2 regions of the Agrobacterium vacciniicorymbosi genome follow, and region 1 is predicted to be linked to the other one. Evidence: riboswitches for the same ligand, from Rfam matches in the RefSeq annotation. Region 1 holds a riboswitch; the other holds the start of a gene.
The links. Region 1 has a riboswitch for S-adenosylmethionine ahead of ABUK73_RS08360 (O-succinylhomoserine sulfhydrylase). Riboswitches for the same ligand answer to the same signal wherever they lie in the genome.
Positions count from the first base shown of each region.

Region 2: another riboswitch for S-adenosylmethionine. It lies ahead of metA (homoserine O-acetyltransferase MetA); the one in region 1 lies ahead of ABUK73_RS08360 (O-succinylhomoserine sulfhydrylase).

Region 1 is NZ_JBETMF010000004.1:138,700-150,409, reverse strand. It holds gene ABUK73_RS08375 (ABC transporter ATP-binding protein) at 1-1,710, opposite strand, end outside; tRNA gene ABUK73_RS08370 (tRNA-Gly) at 1,892-1,965, opposite strand; gene ABUK73_RS08365 (2'-deoxycytidine 5'-triphosphate deaminase) at 2,015-3,112, opposite strand; SAM riboswitch at 3,188-3,266, shown strand; gene ABUK73_RS08360 (O-succinylhomoserine sulfhydrylase) at 3,310-4,494, shown strand; gene apaG (Co2+/Mg2+ efflux protein ApaG) at 4,797-5,189, shown strand; gene ABUK73_RS08350 (Hsp33 family molecular chaperone) at 5,220-6,212, opposite strand; gene argF (ornithine carbamoyltransferase) at 6,555-7,472, opposite strand; gene ABUK73_RS08340 (aspartate aminotransferase family protein) at 7,534-8,742, opposite strand; gene ABUK73_RS08335 (GcrA family cell cycle regulator) at 9,178-9,708, shown strand; gene ABUK73_RS08330 (DUF6481 family protein) at 10,233-10,622, opposite strand; gene ABUK73_RS08325 (hypothetical protein) at 10,659-10,880, opposite strand; gene ABUK73_RS08320 (cold-shock protein) at 11,105-11,314, opposite strand; gene ABUK73_RS08315 (hypothetical protein) at 11,516-11,710, shown strand, end outside.
Region 2 is NZ_JBETMF010000014.1:134,156-145,865, reverse strand. It holds gene ispG (flavodoxin-dependent (E)-4-hydroxy-3-methylbut-2-enyl-diphosphate synthase) at 1-1,220, opposite strand, end outside; gene ABUK73_RS20180 (MFS transporter) at 1,398-2,588, opposite strand; gene ABUK73_RS20175 (DeoR/GlpR family DNA-binding transcription regulator) at 2,622-3,410, opposite strand; gene hisC (histidinol-phosphate transaminase) at 3,545-4,603, opposite strand; gene ABUK73_RS20165 (polyprenyl synthetase family protein) at 4,605-5,504, opposite strand; gene mtgA (monofunctional biosynthetic peptidoglycan transglycosylase) at 5,675-6,421, shown strand; gene ABUK73_RS20155 (aldose epimerase family protein) at 6,427-7,449, opposite strand; gene metA (homoserine O-acetyltransferase MetA) at 7,521-8,447, opposite strand; SAM riboswitch at 8,528-8,604, opposite strand; gene ABUK73_RS20145 (thiamine diphosphokinase) at 8,696-9,346, shown strand; gene ABUK73_RS20140 (ABC-F family ATP-binding cassette domain-containing protein) at 9,351-11,177, shown strand; gene ABUK73_RS20135 (VOC family protein) at 11,272-11,664, shown strand.

The sequences.
Region 1 (11,710 bases):
AATGGTGGACAGACGGTGAGCGATGGCAATCACCGTCTTCCCCTCCATGACAAGATTAAGCTTGTCTTGAATGGCGGCCTCGGACTCGCTGTCCAAAGCAGATGTTGCCTCGTCTAGAATGAGAATAGGAGCATCTTTCAACAGCACACGGGCAATGGCGATCCGCTGGCGTTGGCCACCAGACAGCTTGATGCCGCGATCCCCGACAAATGCCTGATATCCCTTCCGTCCTTCATTATCCGTCAGGTCGGTGATGAACACATCGGCCTTGGCCACAGTCGCAACGTGTTCTATCTCTTCCTGCGTTGCATCCGGACGTCCGTAACGGATGTTGTCGCCGACCGAACGGTGGAGCAGAGCGACATCCTGCGCAATCACCCCGATGTTGCGGCGAAGGCTGACTTGCGTGACATCGCGAATATCCTGACCATCGATACGAATAGCTCCATCCTGAATATCGTAAAAACGCAAAAGCAAATTCACCAGCGTCGTCTTTCCCGCTCCCGATAAGCCGACAAGGCCGACCTTTTCGCCAGCAGAGACCATCAATGACAGATCATCGACCACCGGCCTGCCAGACTTGTAGGCAAAACAAACACCATCAAAGCTAATTTCCCCTTTCGACACCTGCAGCTCGCTCGCATCCGTCTTATCGGTAATCGTTGGCGGTGTCGTCATGACAGGCATGGCATCCTTTATCGTGCCGATTGCCTGAAATATCTGCTGGCCCATTTGCAGGAAGGTGAAGGTATGACCCGATAGACGTTGCAGAATGTAGACCGCAGCGACGAACTCGCCGACGGAGATGGCACCCCTGATCAAACCGGAAAAGCCCAAAGATAGTATTGCTAGCCACAACGCCATGTTCAGCACGACAACCACCAGTTCGGACAGGCGGAACACACGTTGTTCTTTGTGCTGTATATGCACAGCCTTACTCAGGATACGGCGTACCGCTCCCGCCTCGCTATCCTCGGCAGCAAATTGCTTAATCATCTGCATGTTGCTGTAAAGATCGGTAATCGCACCGGACACAAGGCTTTTCTGCTTAGCGGACTGCCTCGACCGTTCCGTAAAGACAGGTGCCATTTTAATGGCAAGGGCGACATTCAGCACGATCCAGATAAAGACGGGCAATGCCAATTGCCAGGACAGTGCCCCAAGCAAAACGAGTGACCCGACCATCTGCAGCACAAAACGCGGTCCGACCTGAAATGCGTTGATGATCTGCTGCTGCACCGCCGACGACACCTGCGAAAGGCGAGACGCGACCTGCCCGGCATAGAGCTCGTGAAAAAACGCAAGATCCTGCCGCTCGACCGCCTTGTGCCCCTGCCACTGAATGGCCGCGGGCATCGCGATACCGAGCGTGTGAGAATTCAATGTATTGAGAAGAAATGATGCAATCGGCATGGCCGGAAAGATCAACAAGCCAAGAACAACGAGCAAAGCCCATTCGTTCTGCAGAAAAGCAGCCGCGCCCTGCGCCGTCACGCCATCCACAATGACGGATAATCCCCAGATGATCGACAAATTAATGGCTTCCATGGCCATGGACGACAAAGCCAAAGCAATCAGAACACCGCGAAACATCGAAATAAAGTGCAGCAGAACTGCGACCGGGCCTTTGGATGGCAACGCGCGAAAGGGAATATCCAGCGGCCGTATCAACGTTTCGAACGGACGAAATATCCTATCTGAAATAGACATGGGCTTCTCGAGTTGCGACTTGGCATCGACGGAAAGGAATCGGCTATCCACCGCATGGAAGCATGCGTTGCGCGCGAACTCAACGGGAAGATGTAATTTTCGCGTATTAAGTAGTAATTGCCAGTCAACTCGCTGGTCGGGGCGATGTGGTGACTCAAGCGAGCAGTACAGCCACAAAAACTGGAGCGGGCGAAGGGAATCGAACCCTCGTATTCAGCTTGGGAAGCTGCTGCTCTACCATTGAGCTACACCCGCGCGTACTGAAGGTCTGACAGTTCTGGTGGGCTGTCAAGACTCGGCCGAGTTACTCGGCGCGGAAGTGTTTGGAGAGTTTGAGGCCCTGGGCCTGGTAGTTGGAGCCGAGGCCGGTGCCGTAGAGGCCTTCGGGTTTGGTGAGCATGTGTTCGTAGACCAGGCGGCCGACGATTTGGCCGTGTTCCAGGATGAAGGGAACTTCGTGGCTGCGGACTTCGAGGACGGCGCGGCTGCCGGTGCCGCCGGTGCTGGCGTGGCCGAAGCCGGGGTCGAAGAAGCCGGCGTAGTGGACGCGGAATTCGCCGACCAGCGGGTCGAAGGGGGTCATTTCGGCGGCGTAAAGCGGGGGAACGTGGACGGCTTCCTGCGAGACGAGGATGTAGAATTCATCCGGATCGAGGATGAGTTCGGCACGACCGCGCGCGTGGATCGGCTCCCAGAAATCCAGCACGTCGTGGGCGGCTTTCTGGTCGACATCGACCACGGCGGTGTGATGTTTGCCGCGATAGCCGATCAGGCCATGTTCGCCAAAGCCTTGCAGGTCAATCGACAAGGCTATGCCGCCGCCGGAAACGTTGGGCGTGTCGCTGGCGACCAGCGTGTCGGCTTCATGCAGGCTCAACAATTCCGCCTCATTGAGCACGGAATGGCCGATGCGGAAGCGGATTTGAGACAGGCGCGAGCCCTGACGCACGACGATGGGGAATGTGCGCGGACTGATTTCGAGATAGAGCGGGCCGTTATAGCCAGCCGGGATCTTGTCGAATTCCTGCGCGTAATCGGTGATGACGCGGGTGAAGATATCCAGACGGCCCGTGGAGCTTTTCGGGTTGGCGGAGGCCGACATAGCAGCTGGGAGCGCGAGGTTCTCCATCAGTGGCACGATGTAGACGCAGCCGGTTTCCAGCACCGCACCTTCACTAAGGTCGATCTCGTGCAGGCTGAGGCGGGTCAGCTTTTCGATGACTTTCGTGGAGGGGCCGGGCATGAAGCTGGCGCGTACGCGATAGGCCTTAGAACCCAGACGCAGATCGAGGCTGGCAGGCTGAATCTGGTCGGCATCCAACGCCCGTTCGCTCTTCAGTTGGCCAGAGCCGAACAGTTCCCGGATCGCACCATCCGCCAATATGCCCGTCGTTCTCGTCATGGTTTCATCATCCCTTTTCACGGCGACAAAACCAAAAGGAAAGCATTGACGCAAGTCGTTAACGGAGTTAAGGCAATCTTATCCCGTGGTGATTTGGCCGGTCGGCTTGCAGCCACGTTAAATAAGTGGCTAAAAAGACCGGGTGCTTGTAACCGGTCTGCTTTTGCGGCCGGTTTTTTTGTTTGTAAGGTGATGACATGAGCAAGAAATGGCGCCCGGCAACACAGCTGGTACACGGCGGCACACTGCGTTCTCCATATGGCGAGACATCCGAGGCGATCTACCTGACACAGGGCTTCGTCTATGACAGTTCCGAGGCCGCAGAGGCCCGCTTCAAGGGCGAGACGGATGGCTTCATCTATGCCCGTTACGCAAGCCCCACCAACGACATGTTCGAAAAGCGCATGTGCCTGCTGGAAGGCGCCGAAGACGCCCGCGCTACCGCATCGGGCATGGCTGCTGTCAGCGCAGCCATTCTGTGCCAGTTGAAGGCCGGCGATCACATCGTTGCTGCGCGCGCCCTGTTCGGTTCCTGCCGCTGGGTTGTCGAGACGCTGGCACCGAAATACGGCATCGAATGCACGCTGATCGACGGTCGTGATCTGGCCAATTGGGAAAAGGCGATCCAGCCGAACACCAAGCTCTTCTTCCTGGAAAGCCCCACCAACCCGACCTTGGAAGTGGTTGATATCGCAGGCGTTGCAAAACTGGCCAACCAGATCGGCGCGAAAGTGGTTGTCGACAACGTGTTCGCCACGCCACTTTTCCAGAAGCCTCTGGAACTGGGCGCTCATATCGTCGTCTACTCGGCCACCAAACACATCGATGGTCAGGGCCGCTGCCTTGGCGGCGTCGTGCTTTCCGACAAGAAGTGGATTGAGGAAGAGCTTCAGGATTATTTCCGCCATACCGGCCCGGCCATGTCTCCCTTCAACGCCTGGACCCTGCTGAAGGGCATCGAGACCCTGCCGCTTCGCGTGCGTCAGCAGACGGCCAATGCAGGTAAGATTGCTGATTTCCTTGCGGATCAGGGTAAGATTGCAAAGGTGATCTACCCCGGACGCGCCGACCATCCGCAGGCCGATATCATTGCCAAGCAGATGACCGGCGGCTCGACGCTGGTCTGCTTCGAACTGAAGGGCGGCAAGGAAGCGGCGTTCCAGTTGCAGAACGCGCTTGATGTCGTCAAGATTTCCAACAATCTCGGCGATGCCAAGAGCCTGATTACGCATCCCGGCACAACCACGCACAAGAACCTGACAGATGAAGCCCGTGCGGAACTCGGTATTTCCGGCGGCACGTTGCGTCTCTCATGCGGCATCGAAGATACCGACGACCTGCTGGAAGACTTCGCAGCAGCGCTGGCCAAGGTTTCCGCCTGATATGAAAAAGCGGTCCGGAGATTTACCGGGCCGCCCCTTCCCTGTCGGTCACAACTGCGGGATCGTGAAACGCATTTTGCAGAGAAATGTTTAATTGATCTGCGATAGACCTATATTCAAAAGACGGATGATCGCGGCGCTAACACGCTGTAATCACCGGCATTTACCATTAATCTTATCCCTGACCGACGAAATGCGCGACTGTTCTGTGAAGTACAGCTAATATGGCTTTACACTTTCTTGACGATGGCATGCGCCTGTAGTCTAGAATGATTGAACAGCAATTACTTAGGGCCCTGTGAATGTATCGTGCACTGACAAGAGATATCGAGGTCACAGTCGACCCCTATTATCTTGAAGAGCAGTCCGACCCGGACGACAATCGCTATGTCTGGGGCTACACAGTCGTGATTTCCAACAATTCGGATCTGGCGGTGACGCTGGTCAATCGCTACTGGCACATTACCGATGAAAACGGGCAGGTAGACGAAGTTTCCGGCCCCGGCGTGATTGGCGAACAGCCACACCTCAAGCCCGGTGACAGTTACGAATATTCTTCCGGCTGCCCGCTGGACACACCATCCGGCATGATGTTCGGCCATTATGAAATGCAGGCGGACACCGGCGAAGTCTTCATCGTCGCCATACCGGCATTTTCACTGGATAGCCCCGGTTTGACGCGGGTTTTGAATTAAAAAAGGCGGGAGCTGATCCCGCCTTTTTCATTAATTGACCGTAGACAATTCCTCGACGGGGTAATGATAGGTCGTCGAGCAGAATTCGCAGGTCACAGAGATGACGCCGTCTTCCTGGCTGTCGTGAATTTCCTCTGCGGAAAAGCCTGACAGTACGCCTTTGATCTTCTCCCGAGAGCAATTGCAGCGATCCACAATCAGTTGCGGTTCATAGACGCGGACGCCCTGTTCGTGAAACAGGCGGAACAGCAGCTTTTCGGCGGGCACCTGCGGGTCGGTCAGCTCGTCCATATCGACGGTGTCGATCAGGGCAACGGCTTCCGTCCATGCATCGTCTTCCGAATATTCAGCCGCACCTTCGTCGCCATCGCCGCCGTGCAGATCACGCTGGCGCAGGCGTTCCGGCGCTTGCGGCAGGAACTGGGCGATGATTCCGCCCGCACGCCAGTTGTGGCGTGGCTTGCCATCGCCGTCGCGGTCGAAGAGTTCGGCAACGCCGAGGCGCACGCGGGTGGGCAACTGCTCTGACTGGCGGAAATAAACGCCTGCAATGTCTTCCAGCGACGAGCCATCCAGCGGCACGATGCCCTGATAGGGCTGCATGCCGACGCCTTGATCGATGGTGAAGGCGAGGATGCCGTTGCCGAGCAGTTGCTCGGGCGAGGTCTGACCCGCAGCAGTGGCTTCGGCCAGCCGATCCTCATCGAAGCGGGCATATGCGCGCATGTTCTCCGGCGCGGAAAAATCCGCGACCAGCAAATCCACGGGGCCATCGCCCTTGGTCTGGAGGGTCAGCTTGCCGGAGAATTTCAGCGACGTGCCGATAAGCGCTGTCAGCACCACGGCCTCTGCCAGAAGACAGGCGACGACCGGTGGGTACTCATGCCGTTCCAGAATGGTGTTCAGCAGCGGGCCGACCTGCACGGCGCGGCCGCGCACATCCAGCCCGTCTACCTGAAAGGGGACGACCTTGTCATCGCCAGCAAATGTGAGTTCGTCCAGCTGTACCGTTGCGTCTGCCATATCCTAACTCCTTGACGCCTTGCCCGCGCTACCACGCGGGGTGATCGAGACCGAGAAGGTGCCGACCGGCAGGCATTATGTTCGTACTGCACAGATAGACCGGGGACGATGAAAACGGAACCACTCCACCGCCTTAACTTTCGTTAAAACGGCAGATTTTCCGAAAACAGCTTTGTGCTTTCTGCCCCGCTTTCTTTCAGAAAGCAAAGCAGTGCTGTGCCATCATGCGGCGAACAATTGATGAAAAGCCGCCGTTTTCAGCAAACGGCGGCATTGAACTGGGCTAAAAATAGGAAGCCACGCCTGAAATTCAAGCGCTCAGGCGCGGTCCATTCAAGGCAGTCAGATGACGCCCATGCACCATGCGATGATGGCCTTTTGCGCATGCAGGCGGTTTTCCGCTTCATCGAAGACGACCGACTGTGGCCCATCGATGACCTCATCCGTGACCTCTTCACCGCGGTGGGCGGGCAGGCAATGCATGAAGAGCGCATCCTTGTTGGCCTTGCCCATCAAGGCCGCATTGACCTGATAGGGCTGGAAAATGTTGTGGCCGCGTGCCTTGTGTTCCTGGTTCATGGAGACCCAGGTATCGGTCACAACGCAATCGGCGCCATCGACCGCGCGTTCCGCATCATGGCACAGCATGATCTCGCCGCCATTGTTGCGCGCCCAGTTGAGGAAGCGGTCATGCGGTTCCGAGCCCATGGGCACTGCCATGTTCATCTTGTAACCGAAGCGGGCGGACCCTTCGACCAGCGAATGCAGCACGTTGTTGCCATCACCCGTCCAGGCAATCGTCTTGCCCTCGACCGGGCCGCGATGCTCTTCGAAGGTCAGGATATCGGCCATGATCTGGCAGGGGTGCGTGTCATCCGTCAGGCCATTAATAACCGGGACAGTTGCGTGTTCGGCAAGTTCCAGCAGGCGGGAATGGTCCGTCGTGCGGATCATAATCGCATCCACGTAACGCGACAGAACCTTGGCCGTATCACCAATGGTTTCGGCACGGCCCAGCTGCATTTCCGTGCCGGACAGGAACAGCGTTTCGCCGCCGAGCTGGCGCATGCCGACATCGAAGGAAACGCGGGTACGGGTGGAGGGCTTTTCGAAGATCATTGCCAGCATCTTGCCGGCCAGCGGCTTTTCCGCCGTGCCGTTCTTGGTGGCGATCTTGCGGGCGCGTGCGTCGTCCATGATGACCCGTAGGTCTTCCGAACCGACGGCCGAAAGGTCTAGAAAATGTTTTGCTGATGCCATTTTATGCTGTCCCATCGATGCAGGCCGCGTCGTTATCGACGCTGGCCTGAACATGCGCCCCTCAGGCGCTCTTCGCCAATTTCGTGGTGAGTGCTTCCGCAGCCTTTTCCAGACGTGCCAGGCCTTCGCGTGCTTCCTCTGCCGTAACCACCAATGGCGGCAACAGACGAATGACGTTATCGCCAGCCGGAACGCCCAGCAGATGCTCGGCGCGAATGGCATGCAGCAGGTCGGCAGACGGCACCTTGGCCTTGACGCCCAGCAACAGGCCCTCTCCACGAATTTCCTCGATCACGTCGGGGAAGCGATCCTTCAGCGAGGCCAGCCCCTGACGGAACACCAGCGCGACATCACGCACATGCTGCAAAAAGCCGTCGGCCAGAACGATGTCCAGCACCGCATTGCCGCAAGCCATGGCCAACGGGTTTCCGCCATAGGTCGTGCCATGAACGCCAGCCGTCATGCCGGATGCAGCTTCCGCCGTTGCAAGGCATGCGCCGAACGGGAAACCGCCACCTATACCCTTGGCCACGGCCATGATATCCGGCGCAACGCCCGACCATTCATAGGCGAAGAACTTGCCGGTACGGCCAACGCCAGTCTGAACCTCATCGAAAATCAGCAGCAAGCCATGCTCTTCGCACAGCGCGCGCAGCGTGCGCAGGAAATCCGGATCGACAACGCGAATACCGCCCTCGCCCTGAATGGGTTCGATCAGCAGCGCTGCGGTTTCCGGCACAATGGCCGCCTTCAGCGCTTCAAGATCGCCGAACGGCACCTGATCGAAACCTTCGACCTTGGGGCCAAAGCCTTCAATATATTTCGGCTGGCCGCCCGCGGCGATGGTTGCCAGGGTACGACCGTGGAACGCACCTTCAAAGGTGATGATGCGGAATTTTTCCGGATTGCCATGCGTATAATGGTACCGGCGCGCGGTCTTGATAGCACATTCCAGCGCTTCCGCACCCGAATTGGTGAAGAAGACCTTATCCGCAAAAGTTGCATCCGTCAGACGTTTGGCCAGCGTTTCCTGTCCCGGAACCTCATAGAGGTTGGAGAGGTGCCAGACCTTTTCCGCCTGCGACTTGAGAGCATCCACCATGTGCGGATGGCTGTGGCCGACCGAGGTGACCGCCACGCCCGCACCGAAATCCAGATATCGCTCGCCGCTCTCGGTGACGAGCCAAACGCCCTCTCCTCGCTCGAAGCGCAACGGGGCTCTGGAAAACGTATCGAACAATGATCCGCTTTGGGGCGCGGCGTCGGCCATGGCTGCATCACTCCCTGCGCAAAGGCGCTGTCAATAGGGCTTACCGGTTGTTCCGTGCCTGAAAATCAAAAATGCCGCCTCGCGGCGGCTTCGGGTATTTCCTGTCGTGCGAGCGCACTATTGTCACTTCATTCTGGGATGTCAACAAATGTCCGCATTGTCAGGCATTCTCAAGCCTTGGTAGAGCGATTTTTGCGACCTACAAAGTGTTGCTTTTCTGACTCACGAACGCAGCAAGTTGGGGAAAACCGGAAAATCGATTCCAGATGATTCTCCCGACTCTTGTCACGGAGTCGGCCTACGATTAGGTTAACTCTCAATTACTAGACTGCAAGCGGCGGACCTAGTCACCTACAATCTGGCGGATATTCTGCGCGTGGTTCGCTCCACGGCATCGTAGAAGGATTCTGCCTGCGCGACCAGCGGAGAAGCAGTATGAACTGGACGGATGAACGAGTCGAGAAACTCAAAAGACTGTGGTCCGAAGGGCTGAGCGCCAGCCAGATCGCAGCCCAGCTCGGCGGCGTCAGCCGTAACGCCGTCATCGGCAAGGTCCACCGTTTGAACCTGCCAGGCCGTGCAAAGGCCGGTGGCACGGTTGCAACCTCACGCCCTGCCGCCAAGCGCCCTGCAGCCCCTACGGCACCCCGCGCAACCAACTTTCCAGCCCGCCCGGCAACGGCACGCCCGGCGCCCCGCACTGTTGGCGCCACCGCGCTGAAGGACGATCTGGACATCGATACGGCACAGGTTCTGGAATATGTTCCCGTCAACAATGCCTCGCTACCAACATCGCTGCGCCTGACGCTGACGGAACTGACCGAGCGCACTTGCAAGTGGCCAGTCGGCGACCCGCTGAAGGACGACTTCCATTTCTGCGGCTGCGAAGCTTCCGAGTCCTCGCCTTACTGCAAGTTCCACGCGAAGATGGCTTACCAGCCAGTAAGCGAACGCCGCCGCGCTTAAGGGCGGCAGACATATTGCGAGACATAAGAAAGCGGGTCGACTGGCCCGCTTTTTTCATGCCTGCGATCAAAAGAAGAAGTCAGAGACAACGATCGATGGGATCGACAAACGTCGATTCAGGCGCCGACACCTGCCCATCGCTTTGATAGGTCGAAATTTAACGCCAGTTGCGCGCGCGGCCAAAAGCGATGAAGCTTGCTCTATCTTTCTTGGGATATTGGGCGCGGCTTTTATAGCCTTATGGCGCCATCTGCTCTTACAAACTGCTGAGCTATGCCTGCTTGCAATGAAGCAAGCCCTCCATGGAACGGAAGTTTTGTGACCGGATTTCACGTATGTAGGAAGAGCAATTTTGCAGAACGTTCAGAACGGTTCTGCGAGGCGCAATAGCTGCGCGGAGATGCACTGGCACCTTTGATTGGCGGCTTAACCGCCAATGTTCCCGCAAGCACGAATGACCACAGGTCCATCCTGCCAGATCGCAGCCCTTCATTCGAATGGCTGCTGGATCATGGCAGATAGCTTTAACCCTGGCGGGCCTTGCGGTTGGCATAGCGACGATCGCGCTCGGCCTTGCGGGCGGCTTCATCTTCGATGACGCGGGCGACGCGGTTTTTATCGGCCAGCTTGCGGGCGTCTTCTTCGGCAGTCGCAGCGGCTTCAAGCTCGGCTTCATGCGCCAGCCGTTCCGCTTCGAGGCGGCTCTGCTCTTCGCGCTTCTGCTGCTCGCGCTCGGCACGACGCGCTTCGCGGGCTTCCGCCACGGCGATGCGTTCTGCCTGCTTGGCTTCCCGGTTGGGTTCGGCAGCTTCCTTGGCGGCCTTATAGGCCTGAAGAAGAGCAGCCTTGGCCTCGGCAGCAGCGCTGCGGCGGTCGGTCAGTTCACTGTTTTTAACGTTTTTGTTGTTTCTCAAGTCTCTATTCCAGTTGAGGTGCCGCACCCATCAGGGTCAGGATTTCTTGGTACGCTTTGCGGGTGTCTTGGCAGGTGCCAGGCTGTCTTGCAGTTCCTTGGCAAGGCGCGCTTCACGCAGGCGCTGCGTCTTTTCATCACGCGCCTGGGCAATCGAATTGAGTTCATCAACAGCGTGGCCGCGTGCAAAGAACTGCGACTGCGTTTCACCGAATGCGATTTCCGCCTGCTGGCGAGATTTGCTGTGTGTTTCAGACATGGAATTTCCTTCCTGTCGCATCAGCCGAAATCGGGATCGATTTCCAAAAACGCCGCTGCGGGGTGGATCGAGTGGCCCGGAGCGTTTGCGCCCATGGGCGCGGTGTCCGAAGCCTGTACCGCCGGGCGGCACAAAAAAAGGCCAGGCAACGTGCCTGACCTCGCTTGGTCTCATGCTTTCGACAGTGCCAGTACATCCGTGGTCAAAGGAAAGCGGAGTCCGTATTAAGCAGCCTGGAGATTGCAGGCCGACATTTTGCCCGACTTGTTGTCGCGCTCAAGGTCGTAGCTCAGCTTCTGGCCTTCAACGATTTCGCGCATACCTGCACGCTCTACAGCGGAGATGTGTACGAATGCGTCTGTGCCGCCGTTGTCTGGCTGAATGAAGCCGAAGCCCTTGGTGGAGTTAAACCATTTTACTGTGCCTGTGGTCATAATGAACCCTTTCAAAGCATAAGTTATAGATCACAGAACTGACGCCCTGTGTGCGAGTATAGCGATTTTTTTGAAGGAAAGGGTTAGTTCAAAACGCGGTGCTAATCGCGCGGCAACCAAAGCTCAGCAAGCAAAATATCGATAAACCAGTGATAGAGGGTTATGGCCGGATAGTCAAACTTTAAATTTCAGATCATTGAAATGAGCGTTTATCTTGCAACGCAGCAGCCTCTTCAGAAATATAATAATCCGTGCTGGATTTTCAATTTTGAAAATGTACCTGCCCTTTGTTTTTACTCAGGAAAACTGCGCGGCAAGCGGATATCCCCGCTTCCCCTTTCCATCCGCAACTTCTGGCGCAAACCAGTTCAAAGGAGTCAAAAATATATCTTCGTT
Region 2 (11,710 bases), on a different contig from region 1:
TTTTCGATATAGTCGATGACCAGCGCCTCGAAATCCCTGGCGATATCGGGGCCGCGCAGCGTCAGCGCTTTTTCTCCGTCGATGAAGACGGGGGCCGCCGGGTTTTCGCCGGTGCCGGGCAGGGAGATGCCGATATCGGCATGTTTGCTTTCGCCGGGTCCGTTGACGATGCAGCCCATGACGGCGACGTTGAGCGCTTCCACACCCGGATATTTGTCGCGCCAGACCGGCATGTTCTTGCGCAGGTCGTTCTGAATGTTCTGCGCCAGCTCCTGAAACACGGTGGATGTGGTCCGTCCGCAGCCGGGACAGGCCGCAACCACGGGAACGAATTGGCGAAAGCCCATGACCTGCAGGAGTTCCTGCGCGACCTGCACTTCACGGGTCCGGTCGCCATTCGGCTCTGGCGTCAGTGATACGCGGATCGTATCGCCAATGCCGTGCTGGAGAACGTAACCCATGGCGGCGGATGAGGCGACGATGCCCTTCGAGCCCATGCCCGCTTCGGTGAGGCCGAGATGCAGGGCATGGTCGGAGCGCTCGGACAGCATGGAGTAGACCGCAATCAGATCCTGCACCTGACTGACCTTGGCCGACAGGATGATGCGGTTGCGCGGCAGGCCGATATCTTCGGCAAGCTCTGCGGAGATCAGCGCGGACTGGACGATGGCCTCGCGGGTGACCTGACGTGCAGACAAGGGAAAACCTTCATCCTTGTTCTTGTCCATCAGGGTCGTCAGCAATTCCTGATCGAGCGAGCCCCAGTTGACGCCGATTCGCACCGGCTTGTCGTAACGGATCGCCATTTCGACGATATCGCCGAACTGCTTGTCCTTCTTGTCCTTGAAACCAACATTGCCGGGGTTGATGCGGTATTTTGCGAGCGCTTCGGCACAGGCGGGATGATCCGCCAGCAGCTTGTGGCCGATATAATGGAAGTCGCCAACCAGCGGCACATCCAGACCCAGCCGCATGAGCCGATCTCGGATTTTCGGAACGGCAGCGGCGCTTTCATCGCGGTCGACGGTGATGCGCACGATTTCGGAACCAGCACGGAACAGGGCCGCTACCTGCTGCACGGTGGCATCGATATCGGCCGTATCCGTATTGGTCATGGATTGCACCACAACGGGTGCGCCGCCACCGACGATAACGCCACCAACATCGACAGCAACGGAGGCGCGGCGCGGCTTGGGATCAAAATCGGCGTGTGACGTCATGGTTTTCTCGGACAATTGCGGTGAAATCTACTCTTTCAGGTGGAACAAGGCGCGCGCCTTGTCAACATCGAAGCGATCAACTCCTACTTTACCGCAATCATGGCGAAATTCGAGACTGCGTAAGGCTGAGGCCTCAGAGTTTCGCAAATTTCGCCATCAATTGTGTGGCGAGCCGCCTCAATGGCCGCTTGCGCCATCCGCATGGCGGGCCAGTCTGGAGAGAGACAGCACCACCAGATGTAGCACGGGCAGGCCGATGAAGACGGCGGCAAGGCCGGTATGTTCGGCAATGAAGCCGATGGCCGATGGTGCAACGAGAATGCCGGAATAGCCCATGGTCGTGACCACCGACAGCGCGATGCCCGGTGCCATGCCCGGCATGTTGCCTGCCGCCGAAAAGGCAATCGGCACCATGTTGGAAATGCCGATACCGGCAATGGCAAAGCCCGTAATGGCGATAAAGGCATTGGGCGCGAAACCGGCAATCAACAGACCGACGATGGATATGGTCGAGCAGAATTGCAGCGTACGGACGGCACCGAATCGGTCACGCACCAGATCGCCTGCAAAGCGCATGATGGCCATGGTGAGCGAGAAGGCCGCAAATCCGAAGCCGGACAGGGTGATGGACGCGCCGAGTTCATTGCGCAGATAAAGCGCGCCCCAATCGAGAATGGCACCCTCCGGGATCATCGAAAACAGCGCCATGATGCCGATGATCCAGGGAAGCGGCGTCATGGGCAGGCCACCCTTCGGGCGCTCTTCTTCCGGATGGGGGCGATCCACCTGCACCCGTGGCCATGCCACGGCAAGCAGGGCAGCGGCGATGATCGTGACGGCAACGGCGTGGCCGTAAATGCCGGTTTTGGTGATCAGCAGACCGCCAAGACCGGCGCCGATCAAGCCGCCCAAGCTCCAGAAGGCGTGGCAGGACGACATGATGGCACGACGCATGCTGCGCTCCACCACCACGGCATTGGCATTCATGGCCACGTCCATGGCCCCCGTCAGTCCGCCGAAGAGGAAGACGGCGATGACGCCAGCCCAGAGCGAATTTGCGAGCGTGATCAACAGTAGCGTCGGCACCATGACGAGAGCGACGCCCAAGGTCACGGTTCTCGAACCGAGGCGACCAATCTGCGAACCGGCAATGGGCATGAAGGAGAGGGAGCCGAGGCCGTAGACAAGGATGACGAGGCCCAGCGTGCTTTCGCTGAGCGCAAAACGCTTGGCGAATTCCGGGATCATTGGCGCCCAGGAGCCCATCATGAAACCGTTCATGAGGAACAGCAGCGCGACGCCAAGGCGCGATCTGGTCATATAGGGAAGGCGGGCGGTCGTTGGCGTTTGCGTGGCAGTTCCGGTCATCGCGACTGGTCCTTCGATCATTGTTTGATAGGGTTATGCGCCGGAATTCGATCCGGCCTGATGAATGGTGACACCGCTGGCGGCGAAGGAATCGATCATCGCGTGATCGGCATCTTCTTCGACAACCAGCGTCAGCGCTGCGGAAAGCGGTGAGACCTGAAAGGGTGCCGCCGCTCCCAGCTTTTCGGAGGTGATGGCGGCCAGCGTTTTGGCGCTGGTCTCGCAGGCCAGCCGCTTGAACACGGCATCCTCATAGATATCGGCGCAGAGACCTCGATCCAGCGTCAGGCCGCAGACGCCGACGATGCAGAGATCAGGTCGGATTTGCTCCAGCTGGCGAATCGCGGTCGTGTCGATGGCTGCACCCACCGCCGGATCGACCCTGCCGCCGATCAGGATGAGTTCAATATCGGCATTCCCGGCAAGTTCTGCGGCGATGGCTGGCGTGTTGGTGATGACGGTGAGTTTCAGACCCGGCGTCAGATGTTTTGCAACCGCCAGATTGGTAGAGCCGGCATCCAGGAAGACTTTCATGCCCTCGTTCAGAAACGAGGCGGTTGTCCTGCCAAGTGCCGCCTTGCGATCCGGCATTTCGCCGATGCGGGTTTTCAGCGGGACTGTGGTGCCTGCTGCCAGCAAGGCGCCGCCATAGACCCGCTCACACTCGCCCCGTGCCGCCATCTCCCGCAGATCGCGCCGCACGGTGTCTTCCGATACGTCAAAGGTCTGCGCAAGCTCCTGCGCCAGCACGCGGCCATGCCGCTGCAATTGCGCGTAAATCAGAGCTTGCCGCTCGCTGACGAAATGGTCGGTTTTGGACATCGTGACTCAATCGGAGGAATCGTGCATAAACACGGATAACCCGGCAAGAGAGGTTTCTCAAGCGGAAAATGGCTTCTTATGAGCCACCCTTCGAATTCGCAAAAACGTAGCCTGACACATGATGAGCCCTGCGATTACGCCAGAATGCTGTCGAGGGCTGACACCAGGCGCTCGCATTGTTCTTCGGTGCCGATGGAAATGCGCAGGAAATCGGCAATGCGTGGCTGGTTGAAATGTCGCACCAGAATGGCCCGTTCGCGAAGCGCCGTTGCCAGAAGTTTTCCCTCCCAACCAGGCTTTCTGGCGAAGATGAAATTGGCCTGAGATGGCAAGATGTCGAAGCCTCGTGCTTCCAATTGCTCTGACAGCCATGCCCGGTTTGCGATAAGCTTATCGCGATGGGTGACGAACCAGTCCTCATCCTCGATCGATGCGATGGCTGCGACCTGGGCAAGGCGGTCCAGCGGATAGGAATTGAAACTGTCCTTCAGCCTCTCCAGAGCTTCGATCAGTGGACGCTGCGCGACCGCATAGCCGACACGCATGCCCGCCAGCGAACGCGATTTCGAAAAGGTTCTGACGACGATGAGATTATCGTGGTCGCGGACGAGCGGTATTGCGGTTTCACCGCCGAAATCGACATAGGCTTCATCGATTGCCACCACCTGATCGGGATGAGTGGCGACAAGGCGCTGGATATCGGAGAGCGGCAGGCCGATGCCCGTCGGCGCATTGGGATTGGGCAGGATGATGCCGCCGCAGTCGATATGATAATCGTCTATCCGGATCGAAAGGCTGTCATCCAGCGGGATGGTCTTCGTCTCGATGTCGAAGAAGCGGCTGTAGGTCGGATAGAAACTGTAGGTGATATCAGGATACAGAAGCGGCGCGTCATGCTTCAGCAGGCCCGCGAAGATGAAAGCCAGAACCTCATCCGAACCGTTGCCAACGAATATCTCGTCCGGTGAAACACCGTGATAGGCGGCAAGCGTTTCCTTCAGTTTTTTGGCCGAGGGGTCGGGGTAAAGCCTCAAATTGTCGTCTGTTGCGGTGCGGATCGCGTCCAGCGCGCGGGGCGACGGGCCCCACGGATTTTCGTTGGTGTTGAGCTTGGTCAGGTTGGCAATGGCTGGCTGTTCTCCCGCCACATAGGGGTGCAGCGTTACGACGATGGGAGACCAGAACTTGCTCATCTCAACTCTTTCTTTCTGCGACGAAACGGGCCGTCTCGATCAGAATCTCTGCACGGTCACCATAGGGTGCCAGCAGGTCCGTGGCTTCTTTCACCAACTCACGCAGGCGGCTGGTTGCCCAGTCCGCACCGCGTAGGGCGACGAGGGTGCCTTTGCCGCGGGCGGCGTCCTTGCCGGTTGCCTTGCCCATGGTGGCGGCGTCGGAGGTGAGGTCGAGGAGATCATCGGCCAGCTGGAAGGCAAGGCCGATCTTTTCACCGAAATGGCGCAACCGCTGGCGCTCGGCGGCATCACTTCCGGCGATGATGGCACCGGCTTCGCAGGCAAAGCGGATGAGCGCGCCGGTTTTCATAGCCTGCAATGTAATGATGCCATTCTCATCAGGCGCATTCTTCTCGGCGGCCAGATCGAGCGCTTGGCCGCCTGCCATGCCGCCAATACCGGCGGCCTTCGCCAACGCCAGCACGAGTGCGGCCTTGCGATCATCGGGCAGGCTGGTGTCGGGGGAGGCGATGATATCGAAGGCGAGTGTCAGCAGGCTGTCGCCCGCCAGAATGGCCGTGGCTTCATCGAATTTCCTGTGAACCGTGGGCTGGCCGCGGCGCAGGTCGTCATTGTCCATGGCGGGAAGGTCGTCATGAACAAGCGAATAGCAATGCAGACATTCCAGTGCTGCGCCGACATGCAGGGCGGCTTTCGCGTCGCCGCCCAAAAGTGCTGCTGTTTCGATGACCAGAAAAGGACGCAGCCGCTTGCCGCCGTTCAGAACGCCGTGGCGCATCGCTTCCAGCAGGTTTTGCGGGCGGGTGATCTCGTCGGCGCGTGCACTGCCGGACAGGAGTTCGCCGAGCAAGGCTTCGGTTCTTGCCGCATTGTCGCGCAGCCGCATCTCGAATGTCATCTTGCCAGTTTCCTTACCCTATCAGGTGACGATTGGCTCTTTCGCATGGGGAAAAATGGCTGGCAATCGTTTTTGTGAGGACGATGTGGAACTTCGTTATCGTCAGTAGCCTTGATGCGTCATGCGGAATATGAAAGGCTTTGACCAACAGCCAAGTGGGGGCAGGTTTTTTGAGCAGCACGCCGGATAGCGAGACGGATTATGAAGCGCTCGCCGAAAGCGGGAGTAAACCGAAGGTGGATGTTCGAAGCCTCATCAGACGCGTTTTGCTGGTCGTCATCGTCCTGCTGGCTCTCCCCTATCTGCTGATACCGGTTTATGCTCTGCCCTTCATGCGCCCGGTTTCCACCCTGATGCTCGCGGATCTGGTGACGTTTCAGGGCTATGATCGCCGCTGGGTGCCGCTAGAAAATATCTCTCCGCGCCTCGTTCAATCGGTGATGATGTCCGAAGATGGGCAGTTCTGTTCTCACTCTGGCGTGGATTGGGGCCAGATGCAGACGGTCGTCAGCAGTGCCCTGGATGGCGAGGCGACACGCGGCGCCAGCACCATTCCCATGCAGACGGCGAAAAACCTCTTTCTCTGGAATGGCCGTTCCTTCCTTCGCAAAGGGCTGGAATTGCCGCTGGCAGTGGTGTCCGATTTCGTCTGGTCGAAAAAGCGGATGATGGAGATTTATCTCAACGTCGCCGAATGGGGACCGGGCATCTACGGCATCGAGGCGGCAGCACAATACCACTTCAAGGTTCCGGCCTCGAAGCTCAGTTCCAGACAGGCAGCACTTCTGGCAGTGGCGCTACCAAACCCCATCGACCGTATTGCCAGCAAACCGGGTCGGGGAATGCAGCGGCTGGCGGGGCTCATCGAACGACGAGCCCGCGCTTCTGGCAGCTATGTTGGTTGCGTGCTGAACTAAAATTCTCAGCTCTTCTTGAAGATGTAGTCCGTTTCCTGCCGCAGCGTTTCGCCGGGGCGCAGAATGGCGTCGGGGAAGCCTTCGTGATTGACGGCGTCAGGCCATATCTGGGTTTCCAGGCAAAAGCCTGCGACGGGTCCGTAGTGGCGGCCATCTAGGCCCGGTACGGCGACGTTGAGCTTGAAGGCCGAGTAGAACTGCACGCCCGGCTCAGTGGTGAGGACATCCATTGTGATGTTTGAGGCAGGAGCATAGACGCGCGCCACTTTGCGCTTTGCCACGCGCTGGGGAGAGAGGCAGAAATTATGGTCGTAACCGACCTGCTGGCCGTTGTCTTCGCGCCGCATCGGGGTGGATTTGCGCAGGTCGAAGATGGTGCCATCCACCGGGCGGATTTCGCCGGTCGGAATCTGCCGCTCGTCCGTCGGTAGATAATGATCGGCAGCGATTTCGATTTCGTGGCCGAGTGCAGATTCCGCGCCATCCAGATTGAAATAGGAATGCTGGCAGACATTGGCGAGCGTCGGCTGATCAGTGGTCGTCTCATAGGCGACCGACAACACGCCACCTTCGCGGATTGTATAGGTCGCAGTGATTGCGCAATTGCCGGGATAACCGGCGCGGCCATCGGGATCGACGATCTGCAGGACGACATGGCTTGGGCCATGTTCCATGATCAGCCAGTTGCGTTTGCCGATATTGTCGCTGCCGCCATGAAGGTGGGTAACGCCTTTTTCGTTCAGTTCCAGCTGATAGGCCTTGCCATCGATGGAGAACTTGCCACCGCCAATGCGATTGGCGTTTCGGCCCGGTGTGGCACCGAAATAGGAAGAGTATTTCGGGTAATCATCGAAGTTGTCGAAGCCGAGAACGAGCGGCGGCTGGTGGCCTTCGAGGCGCAAATCCTGAATGACGGCACCCCAGGTCATGACATGTGCAGTCAAACCACCTGCGGAAATCGTTACGCGCTCGACCTTCTCGCCCGTAGACGTAAATCCGAAATTTTCCCGTGCGCCGGCTTCGCTCATCGTGTCACTCTCCCAATCGATAAAACAGGGCCGGACGTTGCGTTATTTTCCGGCCCTTCGCAATGACCGAATTAGCCTCGGTCTTTTCCGATCTCATCCAGATCGTACGAGGTCGTCTGGTAGATCTCGTTGATCCAGTTACCGAAAAACAGGTGGGCATGGCTGCGCCAGCGGTTGAGCGGTGTCAGTTCCGGGTCGTTATGCGGGAAATAATCATGCGGCAGCTTGATCGGCACGCCCGCATTGGCGTCACGGAAATACTCGTCGGACAGCGATGTGGAATCATATTCCACATGGTTGAACATATAGAGCCGCTTGCCCTGCGGCTCGTGCGCAAGGCACACGCCCATCTCTTCGGATTCCATCAGGATTTCCAGTTCCGGGTGCTGCTCGATGTCGGCGCGGCGTACCTCTGTCCAGCGGGACACGGGCACCTGAAAATCATCCGAGAAGCCGTTGAGATAGATGGAGGACGGGCTGAGATTGCGGTGGCGATAAACGCCGAAGGCCTTTTCTTTCAACGCATGTTTCGGCACGCCGTGGAAATGGTAGATGGCGGCCATCGCGCCCCAGCAGACATTCAGTGTGGAATGGACGTTGGTCTGCGTCCAGTCGAAAATCTTCTGCATTTCTTCCCAATAGGTCACATCTTCATAGGGCAGCGTTTCCACGGGCGCACCGGTGATGATGAAGCCATCGAACTTGCGGTGACGGACCTCTTCCCATGTCTCGTAGAAGGACAGCAGATGCTCTTCCGGTGTGTTCTTGGCGCGGTGGCCGCCGATGCGTATCAGCGACAGTTCCACCTGAAGAGGGGAGGCGCCGACAAGGCGTGCCATCTGGATTTCGGTCTTGATCTTGTTCGGCATGAGGTTGAGAAGCCCGATCTGAAGCGGGCGGATATCCTGCCGGATGGCCGCTGTTTCAGTCATGACCCGCACGCCCTCATTTACGAGGGTCTCAAAAGCGGGCAGCGTATCGGGAATCTTGATTGGCATTTCCACACTCACTTCCGGCGGTGCCAAGGTCACCGCGAAACAAAAAAACCGGCAGCGAAATCGCAACCGGTCCTGGGAAATTGCCTGTTTCCTCGGTCCTTTAGCAATTTCTTTAAAGTGGCTGCAAGCCGACCGGCAAATGACCACTGGCAGGTGTCTTAATCCTGTGCGGGCAGAAAATCAATATCGCCGTCTTATCCGGCGTTTCGGCCTTTCCATCCGCCACCGTTCCGGGCTATGGCAGGGGCATGACGACCACCCACTTCACCATTCTGCTCGGCGGCACCATTACCGTCACCGATCGCCTGCAAAAGGCGGTGGCGGATACGCGCGTGATTGCGGCAGATAGTGGCATGCGCCACGCACAGCCGCTCGGTCTCACACCGGAATTGTGGGTGGGAGATTTCGATTCCTCCGACAATGCCCTGCAACAGCTTTGGCCCGGTGTCGAACAACAGCCCTTTCCCGCCGCCAAAGGCGTGACGGATGGGGAGATCGCGGTAACCGAGGCGCTGGCGCGCGGCGCAACACGGCTGACGCTGGTCGGTGCGCTGGCTGGCGAGCGGTCCGACCACGCGGTGTTTCATCTGCTCTACGCCGTCTCGCTTGCCGAGAGCGGTGTCGAGGTCGTGCTGACCTCCGGAGAGGAAGAGGCCTATCCGCTGCTCGAAGGTGAGCGCGCGCTCGACCTACCAGCGGGATCGCTGTTTTCGGTGGCCGGTTTTACGGCGCTCTATGGCCTCGAGATTGAAAATGCCCGCTATCCACTTGCGGACTTCGCGCTTGCTTTCGGCTCGTCGCGCACTATTTCCAACGTGGCGGAAGGGCCTTTGCGCCTTCGCCTCAAAAGCGGCAAAGCCATCGTGCTTGCCCGTCCTTACGATTTGACCGGAGCCTGAACCCTTGGCACCCCCCATTCTGAAACTCGACGATATCAAGCTGACCTTCGGCGTTACCCCGCTGCTCAATGGTGCCAATCTGCAAGTGGAGCCGGGAGATCGTATCTGCCTCGTTGGCCGCAACGGTTCTGGCAAATCGACGCTGATGAAGATCGCCGCCGGTCTGGTTGAAGCGCAGTCGGGCGAAATCTTCCGGCATCCTTCCGCGACAATCCGTTATCTGGAACAGGCGCCCGATTTTGCCGGTTTCGAGACGGTGCAGGCCTATGCGGAAGCGGGTCTCGGGCCGGGGGACGATGCCTATCGCGTCACCTATCTGCTGGAACATCTGGGACTGACGGGCCAGGAACATCCGTCCAGCCTTTCGGGTGGGGAGGCGCGTCGTGCCGCGCTCGTGCGCGTCATGGCCCCGGAACCTGATATTCTGATGCTGGACGAGCCGACCAACCATCTCGACCTGCCGACCATCGAGTGGCTGGAAAGCGAATTACAGCAGACGCGCAGCGCGCTGGTTCTGATTTCGCATGACCGTCGTTTCCTTGAAAAAGTCTCTACCGCTACCGTCTGGCTGGATCGCGGTACGTCGCGCCGCCTCAGCCGCGGCTTTGCCCATTTCGAGGAATGGCGCGACAAGGTGCTGGAAGAGGAAGAGCTGGAACAGCACAAGCTGGGCAAGGCCATCGAGCGCGAAGAACACTGGATGCGCTATGGTGTCACCGCGCGCCGCAAGCGCAACATGCGCCGTGTGGGTGAGCTTCAGGCCATGCGCGCCGAATATCGTGGGCACAAGGGGCCAACGGGTTCCGTGCAGGCGACGGCTGCGGAAGGCCGCGAATCCGGCAAGCTGGTGATCGAAGCCGATACGATAACCAAGTCCTACGGTGAGCGCACGATCGTCGCGCCGTTTTCGCTTCGCGTGCATCGCGGCGATTGCATTGGTTTCGTTGGCCCCAACGGTGCGGGCAAGACGACGCTTTTGAAGATGCTGACGGGTCAGCTGGAGCCGGATAGCGGCTGGGTCAAACTCGGCACCAATCTGGAAATCGCCACACTCGACCAGAAGCGTGAGGATTTGAACCCCAACGATACGCTGGCGCATTATCTGACCGATGGTCGTGGCGAAAACCTGCTGGTCAATGGCGAGTTGAAGCACGTCACCGGCTATATGAAGGATTTCCTGTTTCAGCCCGAGCAGGCCCGCACGCCCATTCGCAATCTCTCGGGCGGCGAACGCGCGCGTCTGATGCTGGCGCGCATTCTGGCGCGGCCGACCAATCTTCTGATCCTTGACGAACCGACCAACGATCTCGACATCGAGACGCTGGATCTGTTGCAGGAAATCGTCGCCGGTTTTTCCGGCACCGTCATCCTCGTCAGCCATGACCGTGACTTCCTCGACCGCACGGTAACCTCGACCATTGCGCCCGCAAACCCGGATGCGCCGGATGGTCGCTGGATCGAATATGCGGGCGGTTATTCGGATATGATGGCGCAGCGCAAGGGCGCCTCGGACGAAAAGAAGAAGGCGGATAAGCAGGAAAAGGCCAAGGCCTCCGCTGCGTCCAGTTCCGCTGCCGAGCCTTCGAAGGCGAAGGGCAAACTCTCCTTCAAGCAGAAATTTGCTTTGGAGAATCTGCCCAAGGAAATGGAAAAGGCGCAGGAAGAGATCGCCAAGCGCGAAGAGCGCATGGCCGATCCCAATCTCTTCGCCAAAGACCCGACGGCCTTCAACAAACTTGCTGAGGAAATGTCGAAGCTGCGGCAGAAGCTAGAGACCATGGAAGAAGAGTGGCTGGAGCTGGAAATGCTGCGCGAAGAGCTGGAGAGCTAAAAAGCAATTCGACGTGTCGGATTTTGTGCGTGTCATCCGTCTTTGACAGGAAAGCCTATTTGGGCTTTCCTGTTGTCTTATGGAGGAGCCAGACATGCGTATGATCTTCGTCAACCTGCCGGTCAAGAATATCGAGACCTCTAAGGCCTTTTTCACCGCGCTGGGTTTCAGCTTCAATCCGGAATATTCGGACGAGCGCACGCTGTGCATGATCGTCGAGAAGAATATTTTCGTCATGCTGCTTCAGGAAGAGCGCTTCCGCGATTTCATCAATGGCGAGATTGCCGATGCCAGCCGCACCAAGGAAGTGCTGACCTGCCTTTCGGCTTCGAGCCGTGAGGAGATCGACCAGATGATTGCCACCGCATTGTCATCCGGCGGGGCAGAGTGGAAGCCGGTGCAGGACCATGGCTTCATGTATGCGGGCAGCTTTCAGGACCCGGACGGCCATGTCTGGGAACTGGTGCATATGAGCGGTCAAAGCTGACACCGGGCCTGATAGAAAGCCGGCTTGCAAAGCGTTAGCGCTGCGA